DNA from 3 places in the Enterobacter sp. PL_is511 genome. Region 2 is predicted to be linked to each of the others. Evidence: riboswitches for the same ligand, from Rfam matches in the RefSeq annotation. Region 2 holds a riboswitch; each other region holds the start of a gene.
What was found. Region 2 has a riboswitch for thiamine pyrophosphate ahead of thiB (thiamine ABC transporter substrate binding subunit). Riboswitches for the same ligand answer to the same signal wherever they lie in the genome.
Positions count from the first base shown of each region.

Region 1: linked by a shared signal. The riboswitch ahead of thiC (phosphomethylpyrimidine synthase ThiC) and the one ahead of thiB (thiamine ABC transporter substrate binding subunit) in region 2 are both predicted to bind thiamine pyrophosphate.
Region 3: linked by a shared signal. The riboswitch ahead of thiM (hydroxyethylthiazole kinase) and the one ahead of thiB (thiamine ABC transporter substrate binding subunit) in region 2 are both predicted to bind thiamine pyrophosphate.

Region 1 covers NZ_JBVPGP010000009.1:3,716-10,408, forward strand. Annotated here, with positions in the region: gene AC0TN7_RS00240 (DUF1481 domain-containing protein) at 1-467, opposite strand, end outside; gene hupA (nucleoid-associated protein HU-alpha) at 479-751, opposite strand; gene AC0TN7_RS00250 (YjaG family protein) at 938-1,528, opposite strand; gene nfi (deoxyribonuclease V) at 1,570-2,241, opposite strand; gene hemE (uroporphyrinogen decarboxylase) at 2,251-3,315, opposite strand; gene nudC (NAD(+) diphosphatase) at 3,354-4,127, opposite strand; gene AC0TN7_RS00270 (Rsd/AlgQ family anti-sigma factor) at 4,223-4,720, shown strand; TPP riboswitch at 4,775-4,886, shown strand; gene thiC (phosphomethylpyrimidine synthase ThiC) at 4,966-6,693, shown strand, end outside.
Region 2 covers NZ_JBVPGP010000022.1:91,050-97,742, reverse strand. Annotated here, with positions in the region: gene AC0TN7_RS11510 (sugar efflux transporter) at 1-874, opposite strand, end outside; gene sgrT (glucose uptake inhibitor SgrT) at 995-1,147, opposite strand; gene sgrR (HTH-type transcriptional regulator SgrR) at 1,236-2,891, shown strand; TPP riboswitch at 2,928-3,028, shown strand; gene thiB (thiamine ABC transporter substrate binding subunit) at 3,060-4,043, shown strand; gene thiP (thiamine/thiamine pyrophosphate ABC transporter permease ThiP) at 4,019-5,629, shown strand; gene thiQ (thiamine ABC transporter ATP-binding protein ThiQ) at 5,613-6,314, shown strand; gene AC0TN7_RS11480 (DedA family protein) at 6,347-6,693, opposite strand, start outside.
Region 3 covers NZ_JBVPGP010000016.1:92,897-99,589, reverse strand. Annotated here, with positions in the region: gene AC0TN7_RS03625 (glycoside hydrolase family 32 protein) at 1-44, shown strand, start outside; partial or broken gene AC0TN7_RS03620 (hypothetical protein) at 596-754, opposite strand; gene AC0TN7_RS03615 (YadA C-terminal domain-containing protein) at 1,390-2,418, opposite strand; TPP riboswitch at 3,117-3,213, shown strand; gene thiM (hydroxyethylthiazole kinase) at 3,249-4,019, shown strand; gene thiD (bifunctional hydroxymethylpyrimidine kinase/phosphomethylpyrimidine kinase) at 4,016-4,816, shown strand; gene AC0TN7_RS03600 (GntR family transcriptional regulator) at 4,859-5,605, shown strand; gene AC0TN7_RS03595 (PfkB family carbohydrate kinase) at 5,579-6,532, opposite strand; gene AC0TN7_RS03590 (ADP-ribosylglycohydrolase family protein) at 6,529-6,693, opposite strand, start outside.

The DNA.
Region 1 (6,693 bases), on a different contig from region 2:
ACAACGCGTCCCAGACGAAGCGCATCGCTGGTCTGGCGAATTTGTTCGGCACGATAACGGTAGAGGGCGATTTGATCGCTGGAAAGCTGCTGTTTTTGACCACTGACTTCGCGCTGCATAAAGCTCAGCTCGCCATGGTCGTCAAAACGCACTTTCACGTGTTCGGGGGTCTTGCTGTAGACGTTCAGTTCAATCAGCGACAGGTCATTTCCCTGCCAGCGATATTCCGCCGTCGACGTATTGCCGTTATGCCACGGGCTAAAGGCAGAAAGCAGATGCACTTCGCCGCCGGAATCTTTGCGCCAGATCCTGACTGCACCCTGGTTGTCCGCGTAGCCGCTGGCGGTAAACGGCGGCAGGGAGGTGTCGTGGCTGCAGGCGGACAGCAGCAGCATGCCTGCCAGCGCGAGCGTTCCGCGCCAGAAAGACAAAAGGGGCGTTGCCGCCCCTTCGCTAAAACTGTTCACTGCCACGCGTCTTACTTAACTGCGTCTTTCAGTGCTTTACCAGAAACAAATGCCGGCACGTTCGCTGCGGCGATTTTGATTTCTTTACCGGTCTGCGGGTTGCGGCCAGTACGCTCAGCGCGGTGGTTCACTTTGAAGGTACCGAAACCAACCAGTTGTACAGCATCGCCTTCTTTCAGAGACTCAGTAATAGCAGCCAGGGTAGATTCCAGAGCAGCTTTAGCCTGCACTTTAGACAGATCAGCCTTGTCCGCAATTACATCAATCAGTTGAGTCTTGTTCATAAGTTATCCTTTCAATGTGTTTATCGCTTGCTAAGCATCGAGTGCGACGAAAATGCCAAAAAAGCACTCTCCTGCATACACGCACCGATAGCCACTTTTTTTCGCCCCCCAAATGTAGACCAGACAAGGGGCGAAAGGGAAGAGTCGAGGAGCGACAAAACGGGCGTTATCTCAAGTTTTCTTATCTCATTGGTTAAAAATTATACCAATATTACTCTCACCGGCCTCACGTAAGTCCGCGCGCAGCCCTTTTATCAATTCAATATCGCGTTCTTCACACTCTGCCAGCAGGCGGAAAATTTCCCACTGAATGTCCCATTCTTGCTCAACGGCCGGGTTTGCACGCAGTTCTTCATCGGTCATTTCGCGACCTTCCTGGGTCATTTCCAGCATCGCCACGGTCGTAATAGATGCCTTACTGACTTCAATAGCGTGCTCCAGCGTTTCACCGCTCAGACGGGAGTGAAGCAGTTCGCTTAACGCCACACAGGCATCAATCGCCGGGTAGACACCGTACAGGTCAAAATCATCCGCCACCGGAATCGCCTCTTCGAGCTTTTCGAGCTGAGAGTCGAAATTCACTTTCGCGTCTTTCACCGTCAGCGTTTCCCAGATCAGATCCAGAATGCGGCGGTAGATATGGCCATCACCAAAGCCCGTCTGCTTACAGAACGCGGCATAGTTGGGATACATGCGCTCGCACAGGCAAGCCATAAAGGTGACGTGCTGCCAGCTTTCCAGCTTTTCAAGGCGCAGGTGAATCGGGTTTTGTAGCATGATGATCTCTCGAATCGAAAATTAGGCGCAGTTTACCTGAATCACCGCTGAATTTCCTGCCAACGAACAAAAGCCGGACGCGAAGAGGCCACCGCGTCAGCCCAGCGCGTCGGCTCCGGTAAGCGGTAGCCGTTCATGCAGCGCTGTACCCACGCCAGAGCGCTGTCCATGCTCACCCGATGGCCGGTGGCGATGAACAGCGGATTACAGCGAGCCTTGCTGCGCCAGACCCACGCCAGTTGCTCGCCTTTATGGATAAGCGGCGCAAGCGCGCCCGGCTCGGCGGAGAGTGGCTCAAACGCGCCGCACAGGCGTTTCTTGGCAACGCCAATGGTCGGCACATCCACCAGCAGCCCAAAGTGGCTGGCAACGCCTAAACGGCGCGGGTGTGAGATCCCATGCCCATCGACAAACAGCAGGTCAGGTTTTTGCGAGAGCTGCTCCCACGCTGCCAGCAGCGCGGGATATTCGCGGAAGGAGAGAAAGCCCGGGATATACGGCATGGTGGTCGCGATACGCGCGACCTTGTACTCCACCAGCTCAAGCGAAGGGTATTTCAGTACCACCATCGCCGCTCGCGTAACTTCCCCACCCTGCTCGAACCCGACGTCTGCTCCGCCAATGTACTGCGGAGGATCCTTATCCAGACGATCCTCGCGGATCACCGATGAGGCCAGTTCGATTTGTTGAGCGCGTAGCGACGCGAGATCCATAACGACTCCTTACTTGTGATACTGGGCAGAAAGCCGATGCACCGCCTCCACAAATACGCCTGCGTGCTCTGGCGGTACATCCTGATGAATACCGTGGCCGAGGTTAAAGACGTGGCCTTCCCCCTGGCCGAAACCAGACAGTATAGTCGACACTTCTTCTTCAATGCGGGCTGGCGGCGCATAGAGCATGGACGGGTCCATGTTGCCCTGCAGCGCCACTTTGTCACCCACGCGACGACGCGCATCGGCAATATCGGTGGTCCAGTCGAGGCCCAGCGCGTCGCAGCCGGTTGCCGCCATCGCTTCCAGCCACTGACCGCCACCTTTAGTGAACAGCGTCACCGGCACGCGGCGACCTTCGTTTTCACGCAGCAGGCCGTCTACGATTTTGTGCATGTAATACAGGGAGAACTGTTGATAATCGCGCCCGGTCAGCACACCGCCCCAGGTATCGAAAATCATCACCGACTGCGCACCCGCCTTAATCTGCGCGTTCAGATAGAGGGTGACGCTCTTCGCCAGCTTGTCGAGCAGCGCATGCAGGGCCAGCGGCTCGGCGTACATCATCTTTTTAATCAGGGTGAAGGCTTTGCTGCTGCCCCCTTCAACCATATAGGTCGCCAGCGTCCACGGGCTGCCGGAGAAGCCAATCAGCGGCACTTCGCCTTTCAGCTCGCGGCGAATGGTGCGTACGGCGTTCATCACGTAGCCCAGCTCGCCTTCCGGATCGGGGATCGGCAGCTTGTCCACGTCGGCTTTGCTTTTGATCGGAGAGGTGAAACGCGGGCCTTCACCGGTTTCGAAGTACAGGCCAAGGCCCATGGCATCCGGAATGGTCAGAATATCCGAGAAGAGGATCGCAGCATCCAGCGGGAAGCGGCGCAGCGGCTGGAGCGTCACTTCGCAGGCCAGCTCGGCGTTTTTGCACAGCGACATAAAATCGCCCGCCTGCGCGCGCGTGGCTTTGTACTCTGGCAGATAGCGTCCCGCCTGGCGCATCATCCACACCGGGGTGACATCAACGGGCTGGCGCAGCAGCGCACGCAGATAACGATCGTTCTTCAGTTCGGTCATTTTTGCAGTTCCTTAAGCGTCATGGCCTCAGTGTAACACTACTCATACTCGGCCCGACATATCGCCACGGTATCTTCTATCAGCCGACGCGCCACGGTGCCCGGCGGAGGTAACAGCGGTAAATCGTCGTAGCGATACCAGTTCGCATCCAGCAGCTCTTTCTGATCGATAACGATCTCGCCGCTGTCATATTCGGCCATAAAGGCCGTCATCAGCGACTGTGGGAACGGCCACGGCTGGGAAGTGACGTAGCGCAGGTTCTTCACTTTGATCCCGCTCTCCTCCATCACCTCGCGCGCCACCGCCTGCTCCAGCGTTTCGCCCACTTCGACGAAGCCGGCCAGCACGGTATGAACGCCGTTGCGATGACGGGTATGCTGCGCCAGCAGGATGGAATCCTCCCGGCGGATAGCGACGATGATGCACGGCGCAATCTGCGGATAGTAGCGTTCGCGGCAGTGGTTGCAGAGCATCGCCCACTCGGTTTTGCTCGGACGCATGGTATGGCCGCAATAGCCGCAGTATTTATGCGAGCGGTAAAACTCCGCCAGCTGCACGCCGCGCCCCGCCAGCTGGAACAGCCCGACATCCAGATCCAGCACCTGGCGCACAGATCCCATATCCTGGCGGCGGGGCTGTTGGATCAACCACACGGGCTCACCCTGCCACTCGCCGATCTGTAGCGCTGGCTGGCCAGCAAGATCAAACGTCTCAGCTGCGCCATAGGGGATTTCCCCGGCAGGGAGCCATAATTTTTGTTCGTGACTGACGATCCACCAACCAAGATCTGATTTTTCAATAATACGATCCATATCTATTGCACTACCTTCGCTTCACTGACATGTTGTTAGCATTGTGGTTACATTCTGGATAAGCAGATTCAATCCTACATTTTGCGGAGTCGACCATGTTAAACCAGCTGGAAAGCCTGACTGAGCGCGTTAGAGGAAGTAACAAACTGGTGGATCGCTGGCTACATGTGCGCAAGCATCTACTCGTGGCTTATTACAATCTGGTCGGCATTAAGCCTGGCAAAGAATCGTTTATGCGACTGAATGAAAAAGCGCTGGATGATTTTTGTCAGGGCCTGGTCGACTATCTGTCCGACGGCCATTTCAATATTTATGAACGCATTATCCGCGAAATGGAAGGGACAACACCGTATTTAGCAGCCAGCAAGCTCTATCCGCTGCTGGAAGCCAACACCCAGCAGATCATGGATTACTATGATTCCGCGCTCGAGAACGCCATCGATCACGATAACTATCTTGAGTTTCAGCGGGCGCTATCCGACCTCGGTGAAGCGCTGGAAGAGCGATTCACGCTGGAAGATAAGCTGATCGCCCTCGTGCTGGACAATGATTTGAACATCAGTAACGAAGAGAACGTCGCGCGCCCTGCTTGAGTTCTTCACCGTTAACGAGTAATTTACAACCATTCGCCCCTCTCACGAGGGGGATTTTTCTTGTCGGAGTGCCCAGCGCCTGAAAGCGCGGGCTGAGACCGTTAATTCGGGATCCGCGGAACCTGATCAGGCTAATACCTGCGAAGGGAACAAGAGTCACACTGCTGTTGTATCGCTCCCCGGGCGATCCTCTCTTGCTTCATCCGTCGTCTGACAAGCCATGTCCTTCACTTTTGGAATGAGCTATGTCTACTGCAAAACTGACCCGCCGCGAACAGCGCGCACAGGCCCAACACTTCATCGACACCCTGGAAGGCACCGCTTTCCCGAACTCGAAACGCATCTACATTTCCGGCTCGCAGGCCGATATCCGCGTCCCGATGCGCGAAATCCAGCTCAGCCCGACGCTTATCGGCGGCAGCAAAGAGAATCCGCAGTACGAAGACAACGAAGCCGTGCCGGTGTATGACACCTCCGGTCCGTACGGCGACCCTGATGTTGCCATCAACGTCCAGCAGGGTCTGGCTAAGCTGCGCCAGCCGTGGATTGATGCGCGCAACGACTGCGAGGAACTGAGCGTGCGCAGCTCTGCGTACACCAAAGAGCGCCTGGCCGACGACGGTCTGGACGAGCTGCGCTTTACCGGCCTGCTGACGCCAAAACGCGCTAAAGCGGGCAAATGCGTGACCCAGCTGCACTACGCCCGCCAGGGCATCGTCACGCCGGAAATGGAATTCATCGCCATCCGCGAAAACATGGGTCGCGAGCGCATCCGTAGCGAAGTGCTGCGCTATCAGCATCCGGGTGAAGGCTTTGGCGCTCGCCTGCCGGAGAACATCACGCCGGAGTTTGTGCGTGACGAAGTGGCCGCCGGGCGCGCGATTATCCCCGCCAACATTAACCACCCGGAATCCGAGCCGATGATTATCGGCCGCAACTTCCTGGTGAAGGTCAACGCGAACATCGGTAACTCGGCCGTGACCTCCTCCATCGAAGAAGAGGTGGAAAAGCTGGTCTGGTCCACGCGCTGGGGCGCGGACACGGTAATGGACCTCTCCACCGGCCGCTATATTCACGAAACCCGCGAATGGATCCTGCGTAACAGCCCGGTACCGATTGGCACCGTCCCGATTTATCAGGCGCTGGAGAAGGTCAACGGCATTGCCGAAGACCTGACCTGGGAAGCGTTCCGCGACACGCTGCTGGAGCAAGCCGAGCAGGGCGTGGACTACTTCACCATTCACGCGGGCGTGCTGCTGCGCTACGTGCCGATGACGGCGAAGCGTCTGACCGGTATCGTCTCGCGCGGCGGTTCCATCATGGCGAAGTGGTGCCTGTCCCATCACCAGGAAAACTTCCTCTATGAACACTTCCGCGAGATCTGCGAAATCTGCGCCGCCTATGACGTCTCCCTGTCGCTGGGCGACGGCCTGCGTCCGGGCTCCATCCGCGACGCCAACGACGAAGCGCAGTTTGCCGAGCTGCACACGCTGGGCGAGCTGACTAAAATCGCCTGGGAGTATGACGTGCAGGTGATGATTGAAGGCCCGGGACACGTGCCGATGCAGATGATCCGCCGCAACATGACCGAAGAGCTGGAGCACTGCCATGAGGCCCCGTTCTATACCCTGGGACCGTTGACCACCGATATTGCGCCGGGCTATGACCACTTCACCTCAGGCATTGGCGCGGCGATGATCGGCTGGTTCGGCTGCGCCATGCTCTGCTACGTGACGCCGAAAGAGCACCTCGGCCTGCCAAACAAAGAGGACGTGAAGCAGGGGCTGATTACCTACAAAATTGCCGCCCACGCGGCGGATCTGGCCAAAGGCCACCCGGGGGCGCAAATCCGCGATAACGCCATGTCGAAGGCGCGCTTTGAATTCCGCTGGGAAGACCAGTTCAACCTGGCGCTGGATCCGTTCACCGCCCGCGCCTATCACGATGAGACCCTGCCGCAGGAATCAGGCAAA
Region 2 (6,693 bases):
CCCCGGCCGCCACGGCAACGATCATCATCCGACGCTTTCCAAAGCGCTTAACGTAGTAACCCGCCAGAATCATCGCCGGGATCTCCAGCCCGGCCGCGGTTCCCATTAGGATCCCGGCGAGTTTGTCCGGTAAACCCAGATCGCTGCTGATCCACAGCGGCATATCGATAATGTACATCGTGTTGCAGGTCCACATCAGCGTGGAGGCAATAAACAGCATGCGGACGTTTTTGTCCTGCCAGCCGCTCACCTCGGTGACAGGTTTATCCGTTGCCTGTTCGACGCGCGCCACGGACGGCAGCGCGAAGGCAATCAATGCCAGGCTGATGACAAAAATCCCGGCGGCGATGGAGAACATGGTGGTAAAGCCGTAGTTCAACGCCAGCATGAAGGCCAGCGGCGGGCCAATGACCCACGCCAGCGAGAGCTGGGCACGCATCACCGAGCTGAACATCACCACTTCCCGCGCCGAGTTATCCGCATATTCACGGGCCAGCGCGAACAGCTGCGGCATGGCGGTGTTCGCCAGTGACGCCAGCAGCACGCCGCAGGTAATGAGCGTCAGATAATGACGGTTAAAGGCGAAGAGCAGCGCGTTGCCCACCGCCATGGTGCAGCAAAAGAGGATCAGCCTGCGGCGATCGCCCTGGCTGTCCGATCGTTTCGCCAGCGCGAGGCTGACCAGGATCCCGGCAATGGCGTTAACGGTATAAAACAGGCCGACCCAAAACGGCTGTGCCCCCACCTCGCGGCTGAGAAACAGGCTCAGCGTCGGCGCCTGCAGCGCCCCCGCCACGCCCATCATAAAGGCCACCAGCATAAAAGCGGCATACACGCCGTTCAGGCGTCGCCCCATCGTCATCAACCACAGCATGCGCAAGTCCTTGTGAAAGCGAATCAAAATCGGGTGAAAGAATAAACGAAAAAAGCCAGCAAAAACATTTTGCTGGCGGGTGATAAGCACCAATACTCAGTCACACATGATCGAGGCGAGTTAGCGGGAAGAGGTCGGTGTTGTAACGTCCCACTGCATCAATTCTTCTAACGTTTTCAGCCGTTGCTCTGCACACTGGCGGGCCAGCCAGGACGATCCTTTTGTCGCTGAAAAGTACTGCTGATAAAACTGACGTGCGGTAGACCTCTTCATAATTTACCTCCTCACTTCATCGAGGAGAATTATTGGCCTAATATAGGGATAAATAAATTGCTGGTTTTTTGTCAGGAGTTCCTCTTTTATGCCTTCCGGTCGTCTGCAACAACAGTTTATCCGCCTCTGGCAGTGCTGCGAGGGGCAATCGCAGGAGACCACGCTCAACGAGCTGGCTGACCTGCTTAGCTATTCCCGCCGTCATATGCGCACGCTGCTCAACACCATGCAGCAACAGGGTTGGTTAAGCTGGGAAGCTGAGGCGGGACGCGGCAAACGTTCGCGGTTGACCTTTCTCTATACCGGGCTGGCGCTACAGCAGCAGCGCGCGGAAGACCTGCTCGAGCAGGACCGCATCGATCAGCTGGTCCAGCTGGTGGGCGACAAAGCCGCCGTGCGCCAGATGCTGGTTTCCCATCTCGGACGCAGTTTTCGTCAGGGGCGGCACATCCTGCGGGTGCTCTACTATCGTCCAATGAAAAATCTGCTGCCCGGCACGGCGTTACGCCGCTCAGAAACCCATATGGCCCGGCAAATCTTCAGCGGTCTGACGCGGATAAATGAGGAAAACGGGGAACTGGAAGCGGATATCGCGCACCACTGGCAGCAACTTTCTCCTCTTCATTGGCGCTTTTTTTTACGCCCCGGCATTCACTTTCACCATGGTCGCGAGCTGGAGATGCACGACGTCATCGCCTCTCTGGAACGCGTCCGAAGGCTGCCGCTCTACTCGCATATTTCGCGTATCCACTCCCCCACGGCCTGGACGCTGGATATCGAGCTGTCGCAGCAGGATAAGTGGCTTCCCTGGCTGCTGGGCTACGTGCCGTCGATGATTTTGCCCGGCGAGTGGGAATCGATGAACAATTTTGCCAGCCTGCCGATTGGCACCGGGCCCTACTCCGTGTCCCGCAATAACAGCAACCAGCTGAAAATCCGCGCGTTCGATGACTACTTTGGCTATCGGGCGCTGATCGACGAAGTCAACGTGTGGGTATTGCCGGATCTCAATGAAGACCTGAGCTGCGGGCTGACGCTTGAAGGCCCCACCACGGGAGAAAAAGCCGTGGAGAGTCGCCTGGAGGAGGGATGCTACTATCTCCTCTTTGACCGCCGCACCCACCGCGGGGCAAACCAGGCCGTCCGCAAGTGGATCAGCCACGTGTTGTCCCCTGCCAATCTGATCTACCATGCGGAAGCGCAGTACCAGACATACTGGTTCCCGGCCTACGGCCTGCTTCCGCGCTGGCACCACGCCCGCCCGTCGCACTGCGACAAGCCCGCAGGGCTGGAGTCCATCACCTTGACCTACTACCGCGAGCACGTGGAGCATCGTTTTATCGCGAGGATCATGACCCGACTACTGGCAGCCGAAGGAGTAACGCTGGAGGTCAGGGAAGTTGACTATGACGAATGGCACCAGGGGGATATCACCAGTGATATCTGGCTTAACAGCGCCAACTTCACCCTGCCGCTCGATTTCTCGCTCTTCTCGCACCTGTATGAAGTCCCGCTGATCCAGCACTGCATCGACCGTGACTGGCAGCAGGATGCCGCCCAGTGGCGCGCGGGCGAGATGAATCTTGCCGTGTGGTGCCAGCAGCTACTGGCCGAACAGACCATCGTCCCGTTAATCCACCACTGGCTGATGATCCAGGGTCAGCGCAGTATGCGCGGCCTGCGGATGAATACCCTGGGCTGGTTTGATTTTAAATCCGCCTGGTTTGCGCCCCCGGAGCCATAACGCTTTCGTAATATTCACCAAATCATTACAATAGCGCCGTTCTCAACGGGGTGCTGCATCACAGATGTGCGCTGAGATAATACCCGTCGAACCTGATCCGGATAACGCCGGCGAAGGGATTTGAGGCTGTCGCTCAAAATCCTTTGCCACTCAACTTTGAGGTGCAAAGTGTTAAAAAAAGTTCTCCCCCTGCTGGCGCTGTTTGCGCTGCCTGCTTTTGCGAAGCCCGTCCTGACGGTCTACACCTATGACTCCTTCTCTGCCGACTGGGGCCCTGGCCCGGTAGTCAAAAAAGCCTTTGAAGCCGACTGCAACTGCGAGCTGAAGTTCGTCGCACTGGAAGATGGCGTGTCGCTGCTCAACCGCCTGCGTATGGAAGGGAAAAACAGCAAGGCTGACGTGGTGCTCGGGCTGGATAACAACCTGCTGGACGCCGCCTCGCAGACCAAACTGTTTGCCAAAAGCGGCGTCGCGGCAGATGCCGTTAATGTGCCTGGCGGCTGGAAGAACGACACCTTTGTGCCGTTCGATTACGGCTACTTTGCTTTTGTTTATGACAAAAATAAGCTGAAAAACCCGCCGAAGAGTCTGAAAGAGCTGGTGGAAAGTGACCAGAAGTGGCGCGTGATTTATGAAGATCCGCGTACCAGCACGCCGGGGCTGGGCCTGCTGCTGTGGATGCAAAAGGTTTACGGGGATAAGGCGCCGGAAGCGTGGCAGAAGCTGGCCGCCAAAACCGTCACCGTGACCAAGGGCTGGAGCGAAGCCTATGGTCTGTTCCTGAAAGGCGAAAGCGACCTGGTGCTGAGCTACACCACCTCTCCGGCCTACCACATTATCGCCGAGAAGAAAGACAACTACGCTGCGGCGAATTTCACTGAAGGGCACTATCTGCAGGTGGAAGTGGCCGCGCGTACCGCCGCCAGCAAACAGCCGGAGCTGGCCGAGAAGTTCCTGAAGTTCATGGTTTCACCGGCGTTCCAGAATGCGATTCCCGCAGGCAACTGGATGTATCCGGTCACTAACGTTGCGCTTCCAGCAGGTTTTGAGCAGCTGACCAAACCAACAACCTCGCTGGAGTTTACGCCGCAGCAGGTCGCCGCGCAGCGTGCAGCATGGGTAAGTGAATGGCAACGCGCCGTCAGCCGCTAATTCCCGGCTGGCTACTGCCCGGGCTGCTCGCCGCCATAGTGATGGTGGTGGTCAGCCTGGGGGCTTTTCTTGCACTGTGGTTCAACGCGCCAGAGAGCGATCTGCTCGCCCTCTGGCACGACAGCTACCTCTGGCACGTTATCCGGTTCTCCTTCTGGCAGGCGTCGCTTTCTGCCCTGCTGTCGGTGATCCCGGCCATTTTTCTGGCGCGCGCCCTGTATCGGCGGCGTTTCCCCGGCAGGCAGGCCCTGCTGCGCCTGTGCGCCATGACGCTGATCCTGCCCGTGCTGGTGGCGGTATTCGGCATTTTGAGCGTTTACGGTCGCCAGGGCTGGCTGGCATCGCTGTTCGGCCAGCTTGGTCTGGAATGGTCATTCTCGCCTTACGGGCTGCAGGGCATCCTGCTGGCACACGTCTTTTTCAATATGCCGATGGCAACGCGCCTCTTCTTGCAGGCGCTGGAGAACATTCCCGGCGAACAGCGTCAGGTTGCCGCCCAGCTCGGCATGCGCGGCGTGTCGTTCTTCCGCTTTGTCGAATGGCCGTGGCTGCGCCGCCAGCTCCCGCCCGTGGCGGCATTAATCTTCATGCTCTGCTTTGCCAGCTTTGCCACCGTGCTGTCGCTCGGCGGCGGGCCGCAGGCCACCACCATTGAGCTGGCGATTTACCAGGCGCTGAGTTACGACTACGATCCCGGTCGCGCCGCGCTGCTGGCGATAGTCCAGATGGCATGCTGCCTTGCACTGGTGCTGTTGAGCCAGCGGCTGAGTAAAGCCATTCCCGCTGGCAGTCATCAAATAACCGGCTGGCGCGATCCGCAGGACAGCCTGCACAGCCGCGTCAGCGATTTTGTCCTGATCGGGCTGGCGCTCCTGCTGCTGTTGCCGCCGCTGCTGGCCGTTATCGTTGACGGACTGAACCTCAATCTCCTGTCTGTCCTGCAACAGCCCGTCCTCTGGCAGGCCACCTGGACCTCGCTGCGTATCGCGCTGGCTGCCGGATTACTGTGCGTCATCCTGACCATGATGCTGCTGTGGAGCAGCCGTGAGCTTTACGCCCGCCAGGCGCAAAAAGCCGGACAAATGCTGGAGCTGACGGGCATGCTGATTCTGGCGATGCCGGGGATCGTGCTGGCGACAGGCTTCTTTTTGCTGTTCAACAGCACCATCGGCCTGCCGGAAAGCGCCGACGGCATCGTGATCTTTACCAACGCCTTAATGGCCATCCCTTATGCGCTCAAGGTGCTGGAAAACCCGATGCGCGACGTCAACAGCCGCTACGGTTTGCTGTGCCAGTCGCTGGGCATGCAGGGCTGGCAGCGGCTGAAGGTGGTCGAACTGCGCGCGCTAAAACGTCCGCTGGCACAGGCGCTGGCGTTTGCCTGCGTGCTCTCTATTGGAGAATTTGGGGTCGTGGCGCTGTTCGGCAATGACGATTTCCGCACGCTGCCGTACTGGCTCTATCAGCAAATCGGCTCTTACCGCAGTCAGGACGGCGCGGTCACCGCGCTGTTACTGCTGCTGCTGTGCTTTGCCTTATTTACCGTTATCGAGAAACTTCCGGGGCGTGATGTTAAAACTGACTGATGTAACCTGGCTTTATCAGCATCTGCCGATGCGCTTCACGCTCTCCGTGCGCCAGGGAGAGATGATCGCCGTGCTTGGCCCAAGCGGCGCAGGAAAAAGCACGCTGCTTAATCTGGTTGCGGGTTTTCTGCAGCCGGCAAGTGGCGCGATCGTCATAGATAACCGGGATCATACCCACACGCCGCCCGCAAAACGTCCTGTCTCAATGCTGTTTCAGGAAAACAACCTGTTTACCCACCTGACGGTGCGGCAAAACATCGCGCTGGGAATGCACCCGGGACTCAGGCTGAACGATGACCAGCGCCATAAGCTGGAGATCATTGCCGCACAGATGGGGATCACCGGGTTTATCGACAGGCTGCCGGGCGAGCTCTCCGGCGGCCAGCGTCAGCGCGTGGCGCTGGCACGTTGTCTGGTGCGCGAACAGCCGATACTGCTGCTGGATGAGCCGTTCTCGGCGCTCGATCCCGCGCTGCGTCAGGAGATGCTGGCCCTGGTGCAGGAGGTCTGTCAGCGCCAGCAGCTGACGATGCTGATGGTTTCGCACAGTATTGAGGATGCCGCACGGATTGCGCCGCGATCGGTGGTCGTTGCTGAAGGGCGAATTGCGTGGGATGGGAAGACGGAAGAGCTGCTCAGTGGTCAAGCGGGGGCGTCTTCACTGTTGGGCATTCGCGCGGTCTGATGCCCTCTCCCACGGGGAGAGGGAAATAGTCCTTAGCGACTGACCACTTTCAATAAAATCTCACCGTACACCGGCATCAGCGGGTGACGAATCAGCGCCACCAGAGCCACCGCCGCCACGCCCAGCGTCAGCGGGGCCAGCCAGAGCAGGCGAGTACGCGGGAGGTAGCGCGTCAGGCGATCGATATTCGCTTTCCCGCTGCGCCACAGCCGCCAGCAGAACCATGCCGCCAGCCACAGTAGCACAGCCGTGCCCAGCAGCAGCCACTTAAACTCACCGCTTTGCATACCGTCAGGAATATCAATGGCAGCACCTGCGAGGATCCCCGGCAGGAAGTAGAACGGCGGCCAGAAGACGCAGCCGATAATGTTCGGCACCA
Region 3 (6,693 bases), on a different contig from region 2:
GGAGAGCGTCGCTTATTCATGGCGGGGCCTGGCAATTAGAATAAAAGGGCTTATGACATTTCTGACCCTTTGCATGGAGTGAGACCGGCAAATAAAAAAGGCGACCGCAGTCGCCTGATTTATTTTAGCGAACCCTTCTTTTACTGCTTCATTTGCATCAATCATCATATAATCCTCAAGAATAATTGAAAAAAACGCCCATCTGTTAAGGGCGGCTTTAGCAATACACTAAAGACTGACAACACGGATCTCACTTACACTTTATGTTAACCGTGTAACTACACGGCTTGCATCAAGCTATTTTTAATTGACTTTGCTGTATAACCCCTAATGAAAGTGGCTTGTTTTAGATTAATGCACTGTACCAAAAATAGGGCAGACGTAAGGCGTCATCTTAACCTCAATGAGTTAGAACAAAATCAACAATACTCTCACCTTTCAATTTCAGTTTGAGAGTGTAGCCTTGTTTCTTCCACACACCGTTATTAGGCTTCCAGCCTTTCGAAAGGAGGGTTTCAGCAGCATCAGAGATAGGTTTATCGACCACACTGTAAGCATCAGCTTCAAAAGCTATCCGATCTCGTTGGCTCGAAATTGCTTTCTTGTTTTGTGCTTTGGTTTTGTGAATATCACAACCATGACCATCAGTTACTTGAGTACATCCAGAACGCTCTAATTGCTCCCGATAGTGCGCATTAATAGCATGAGCAGGAAGAGATGCAATAACCAGAACAGCTAATAACATTTTTTTCATAATCCTAAATTCTGCCTTTCGTATATCACAACAACAAAAAATAATATAAGCAGCATTGTATTAGCAATGCGCCGTCAAAGTGATAGATCTATCCCTGTCTCCTGTTTAAGAAAAACATCTGAAGGAACAAAAGTCTATATAAATACACTCCGTAGACAGGAACTTGCATAACCCATAGTAACGTCTGTCTAGCTGTTATCACAGCTATAAGCTATGTTTAATATGGTACGGCTGTAAGTAATACCTATAAATACGCCAGTAGCTACTAAAGCTAACGATACTAAAGCAGAGCATATAATTAGTTTAATCATGGCTATCATCACTATTTCACCCTAAGGAACCATTCTGATTGTTCTTTCTCAGGAAATTAAACGCCTTCACTATAAAAAGTATCAATGCATCATGGTATATACTAGCACTTCTGTATTGTTGGTTTGATCTCAGATTTGATAAACAAACGAGACCATTTTAAAGCTGTTAAATGTTTAGTTTGTCAGGCTAACGATAAACCATAACTTGTATCACCTGTAAAGAATTTATAAACATCAACAATACAAAAATCGGCGGTTATGCTTCTCGAAACCCCTTTATGGGGTATATGTATATTGAGTTCACTTGGGGGCTTTATCGTTTACTTAAAAACCGATACCTACACCAACAGAAGCACCCATGTTATTAGCGGTATCATCAGAGAAACTCACTTTAGCGATAACGTGAGAATTAAAGTTAACTGAGCCACCAACCGCTAAAGCGCTTTCACCGTTGTAAGTAGCACCACCAGCAGAGAACATTACACGCTGATTAGTTTGCACTTGAGGCAAGCCAGCCATAGCCATAGCTCCAGAGATACCTGCGTTAGCTTGCTTCTTATTATTATCTACTTCATCGCGCAATGATTTAAATTGCTGGTTAGTATTGTTATTCATAGCTTGCATAGTCTGCTTTGCAGCTTGCAGATCTTGAGCTACGCTAGCAGCCTGGCTAGAGGTGGAAGCGATAGCTGCAGAGTTAGCAGCTACTTTAGTTTGTGTAGCCGTGTCTACTTGCACTTTGTTAATGGTGGTGGTAACACCATCTTTACCATTGCTACCATCTTTCCCATCAACGCCATTCTTACCATCAACACCATCGCGCCCATCTTTACCATCAGCACCGTTAGCACCTGCTACACCTTGCACACCCTGTAAGCCTTGCGCCCCTGTAGCACCATCTTTACCATCTACCCCATCTTTACCATTAAATGCACCGCTTGCGGCTTGAGTCTGGATAGCTGTAATAGCATTGCTATTTGTCTGGATTTGAGCGCCTAAAGCAGCATCAGCAGAACTACGGGCGCTTGATTCATCTACTACAGATTGTGTTAATTGAACATTCAAGCCATTAACTTGACCTTGCAAACCGCTAATGTCTGATCGGTTTTGCATGATTTCGCCTTGCTGCGTATTGTTGAAATCATGTTGTGTCTGAATTGCATCATCTTGAAGGCGGTTAGCTTGCTTGAGATCGTCAACATCAAGATTAAGCGTATCAATGTTATTTTGCGCACCTTGCGCCCATTGAGTAGAGCCGGAGTTATCACTTGCAAAATCTACAGCGTGAGAAGCATTGATAGAACCAGCGAATACAGCACCAAACACGAAAACAGCCAGAATAGAACGTTTCATTTTATATCTCACTAATAAATAAGGATTAAATTCATTGTCAAAAGCTTTTGCAAGCGCTTAGCTTTCTAACCGATATGGAGATTAACCCTGCTATTAGTCTGTACTAAATTAGGTTAATTCTCGCGCAATTCTTTTTTTATAAGATGAATTAACTATCCAGGATTGCACATAAGTCAATGTTGATCTGGATCACGTAAAGCACTAAATGCAACAGTGTCCAGGGGTGGTGTAAGAAGACTTTCTTCAATATATACATTGCCTTATAGTTTGAATTGTTAACTATGACTCAGTGTTTAAACTATTGAAATAGATGCAAATGTCTAAATTAAGTGTATGACTTAATGAACACTTTGTGTTTCGAGTGAAATAGGGTTTATTGTCTTCTAAAAGTCACATTGAAGGGATTAAAAATTCTTATACTCAAGCCAGATTTTTAGTGATAAATGAAATGTTAATCATTTGATAATAATCGGCACTAAATATGGCTGTTTTGTAATATTCATTAATATAGAGCCTAAAAACTCTTGCAGAATTCTGACGACAATATGACCTCCTCCCAGTTGATGAATACGCCGCGATGTTAGGAGTGCCTTAATAAGTCACATGAGGACATCCCAATGAAGAAGCGACAACCGCAAGGGCACGCTTGCGTCAGCGAGCAACTTCCCCTAATCTGGAAAAAAGTATAGAGATTTAATCTTCATGACTCGGGGTGCCCCATCACTGATGGGCTGAGAAATACCCGCAACACCTGATCTGGATAATGCCAGCGTAGGGAAGTCAGATGCCTTCCCGGTCATCGCTTCTTCACGCAAGGCAGGAGCGAACCCATGCAGCCTGACCTGCTCGATTTACACGTTTTACACCACTTCCGAACCCGTTCTCCACTGACCCATTGTATGACCAACGATGTTGTACAGACCTTTACGGCCAACGTTTTGCTGGCGCTTGGCGCATCACCGGCGATGGTGATCGAGGCCGAAGAGGCCGAGCAGTTTGCCGCGATAGCCGATGCGCTGCTGGTTAACGTTGGCACGCTGACCGCGCCGCGCGCCCAGTCGATGCGTCGGGCAATAGAAAGCGCGGTGGCGGCAGGCAAACCCTGGACGCTGGACCCGGTTGCCGTTGGCGCGATCGCGTTCCGTACCCGTTTTTGCCATCAAATTCTTGCCCTGAAACCGGCTGCCATTCGCGGCAATGCCTCAGAAATCCTTGCTCTTGCCGGAATGAGCGCAGGCGGGCGCGGCGTCGATACGACCGATACCGCCGCCAGCGCGGTGCCCGCTGCTCAGGCGCTGGCCCGCCAGACCAATGCCGTTGTGGTCGTCACCGGTGAGGTGGATTACATCACTGACGGACAACGCACCCGAACGGTAACCGGCGGTGACCCGCTGATGACACGCGTGGTGGGCACCGGGTGCGCGCTCTCCGCCGTCGTCGCGGCGAGCTGCTCGCTGCCGGGCGACCGGCTGGATAATATCGCTGCTGCCTGCGGATGGATGAAGCGAGCTGGCTCATTCGCTATTGCGCAGTCTCGTGGCCCGGGCAGTTTTGCCAGCGTGTTCCTGGATGCGCTCTACACGCTGGAGGAGCAGGCATGAAGCGGATTAACGCTCTGACCATTGCCGGTACCGATCCCAGCGGCGGCGCGGGTATCCAGGCTGACCTGAAAACCTTCTCCGCGCTTGGCGCATACGGCTGTTCCGTCATCACCGCGCTGGTGGCGCAAAACACGCGCGGTGTGCAGTCGGTCTACCGTATCGAGCCGGATTTTGTTGCCGCACAGTTGGATTCGGTGTTCAGCGACGTGCGCATTGATAGCACTAAAATCGGCATGCTGGCCGAGACGGACATTGTTGAAGCGGTGGCCGAGCGGCTTAAGCGTTATGCGGTGCAAAACGTGGTGCTGGATACCGTCATGCTGGCAAAAAGCGGCGACCCGCTGCTCTCCGCCTCTGCCGTGGAAACCCTGCGTAAAAAGCTGCTGCCGCAGGTGGCGCTCATCACGCCCAATCTGCCAGAAGCCGCCGCGCTGTTAGGCACATCGCACGCGCAAACTGAACGCGAGATGAAAGCGCAGGGGAACGCGCTGTTGGCAATGGGCTGCGGTGCGGTGCTGATGAAGGGCGGGCATCTGGATGACGCGGAAAGCCCGGACTGGCTTTTCACCCGCGACGGCGAAGTGCGCTTTACCGCGCCGCGCGTGCAGACCAAAAATACCCACGGCACGGGCTGTACGCTTTCGGCCGCGCTGGCGGCGCTGCGTCCACGGCATGACGGCTGGGCCGATACGGTGCGCGAAGCGAAAGCCTGGCTCTCGGCGGCGCTGGCGAAAGCCGATACTCTGGAAGTGGGTCACGGTATTGGGCCGGTTCATCATTTTCATGCATGGTGGTAAGCCAGTATACTGGCAGAATACATCACGCCTGAGAAAACAGAGATGGAACAAGCGCATACCCGGTTAATCGCTCAACTGAATGAACGGATCGCCGCGCCCGATAACACGCCGCTGTACCTGAAGTTTGCCGAAACGGTAAAAAATGCGGTGCGCAGCGGGGTGCTGGAGCACGGGAATATTTTGCCCGGCGAGCGCGATCTGAGCCAGTTGACCGGGGTGTCACGCATCACCGTGCGTAAAGCGATGCAGGCGCTGGAGGAAGAGGGCGTGGTGACGCGCGCCCGTGGCTACGGGACGCAAATCAACAATATCTTCGAATATTCGCTTAAAGAGGCGCGCGGCTTTTCCCAGCAGGTGGTGCTTCGCGGTCAAAAGCCCAATACGCTATGGGTCAACAAGCGGGTGGTGAAGTGCCCGGAAGAGGTGGCGAACCACCTGTCGATTCTTCCGGACAGCGAGGTCTTTTTGCTCAAGCGCATTCGCTATGTGGATGACGATGCGGTGTCGATAGAAGAGTCCTGGGTGCCGGTTGGGCTCATTCCCGATCCGGATGCGATTGGCATTTCGCTATACGACTACTTCCGCAGTCAGAATATTTTCCCGCAGCGCACCCGTTCACGGGTCAGCGCCCGTATGCCGGACAGCGAGTTTCAGGCGCACATTAAGATGGACGAAAAAATACCGGTGCTGGTGATCAAGCAGGTCGCGCTTGACCAGCAGCACCGGCCGATTGAGTACAGCATCAGCTACTGTCGCAGCGATCTATACGTCTTTGTGTGCGAGGAGTAATTCGTCGCGAGTCGGGGCGCAATCTCCGCCTCGGTGGCTGACTACCCAGGACGCCACGGCATTCCCCAGCAGAACGGCGTCTGCCAGTGACCATCCCGCCGCCAGCCCGGCAAGCGTGCCGCCCGCGTGGCTGTCGCCAGCGCCAATGGTGTCCACGACCGTCGCCGGGAACGCCGGAACAACGCCCGAGCTCCCGGCGTCATACCAGGCCGCACCGTCTTTATCGTGGCGCACAATCAGTGCGGCCCGGAAACGCTGCTGCCACTCTGCACCCAGGTTTTCAGCCACGACACCCAGCTGCCCGGCTGCGATCTCCGCTTCCTGACGATTAAGGGACACGATTGGCCTGCAGGCCATAATTCGCGCCATCAGCGCGTCGGGGATATCCGCAATACGGGGGCCGAAATCGATGAAGGCCGTCACGTCCTGTAATCCCTCCAGCCAGCCTGTCAGCAGTTCACCGCACGGTGAGGCCAACTGATAGCCGGACAAATACACCAGGCTGTTTTGCGGGACGTGAAGCGCATCCAGCCAGCGCTGCTGCCATTGGTTCTCCACGCCGCTAAAGGACATAAAGGTGCGCTCGCCGTCTGGCTCCACCAGCGCGAGGCACCAGCCGTTATCGCCGGTTTCAGCCTCAATGGCGCTGTGCAGATCCTGCTTCGCCATGGCGTTGCGAATAATGTCCGCCCACACGCCGTGGCCGACGGGCAGGGCGTTTTGCGCCGTAATGCCGAGCCGTTTCAGGGCGATGGCAATGTTCAGCGCGCAGCCGCCGATATTCACCCCCTGCTGTTTGAGCTCGATATCGCACCCGCGCCAGGGCAGGGCGTAGGCGTCGGCGATGACGTCAATCACCGCTGCGCCCAGCACCGTCACCGGGCGCGTGGCGTGCAGATTGTCGAGACGTTGGGCAAATGCATTCATAGGCCCTCCCTTTGCTCCCTGAAGTGCAGCAGTTTCTCGCAATAGTGGCCGAAATCGAGCCGGTTGACGGCGTCGAGTTCAGCTTTGAGCGCCGGGTCAATCGCCTGCACGCCGTGGAGCGCACCGCAGATGGCCGTCGCCATCGCGCCAATGGTGTCGGT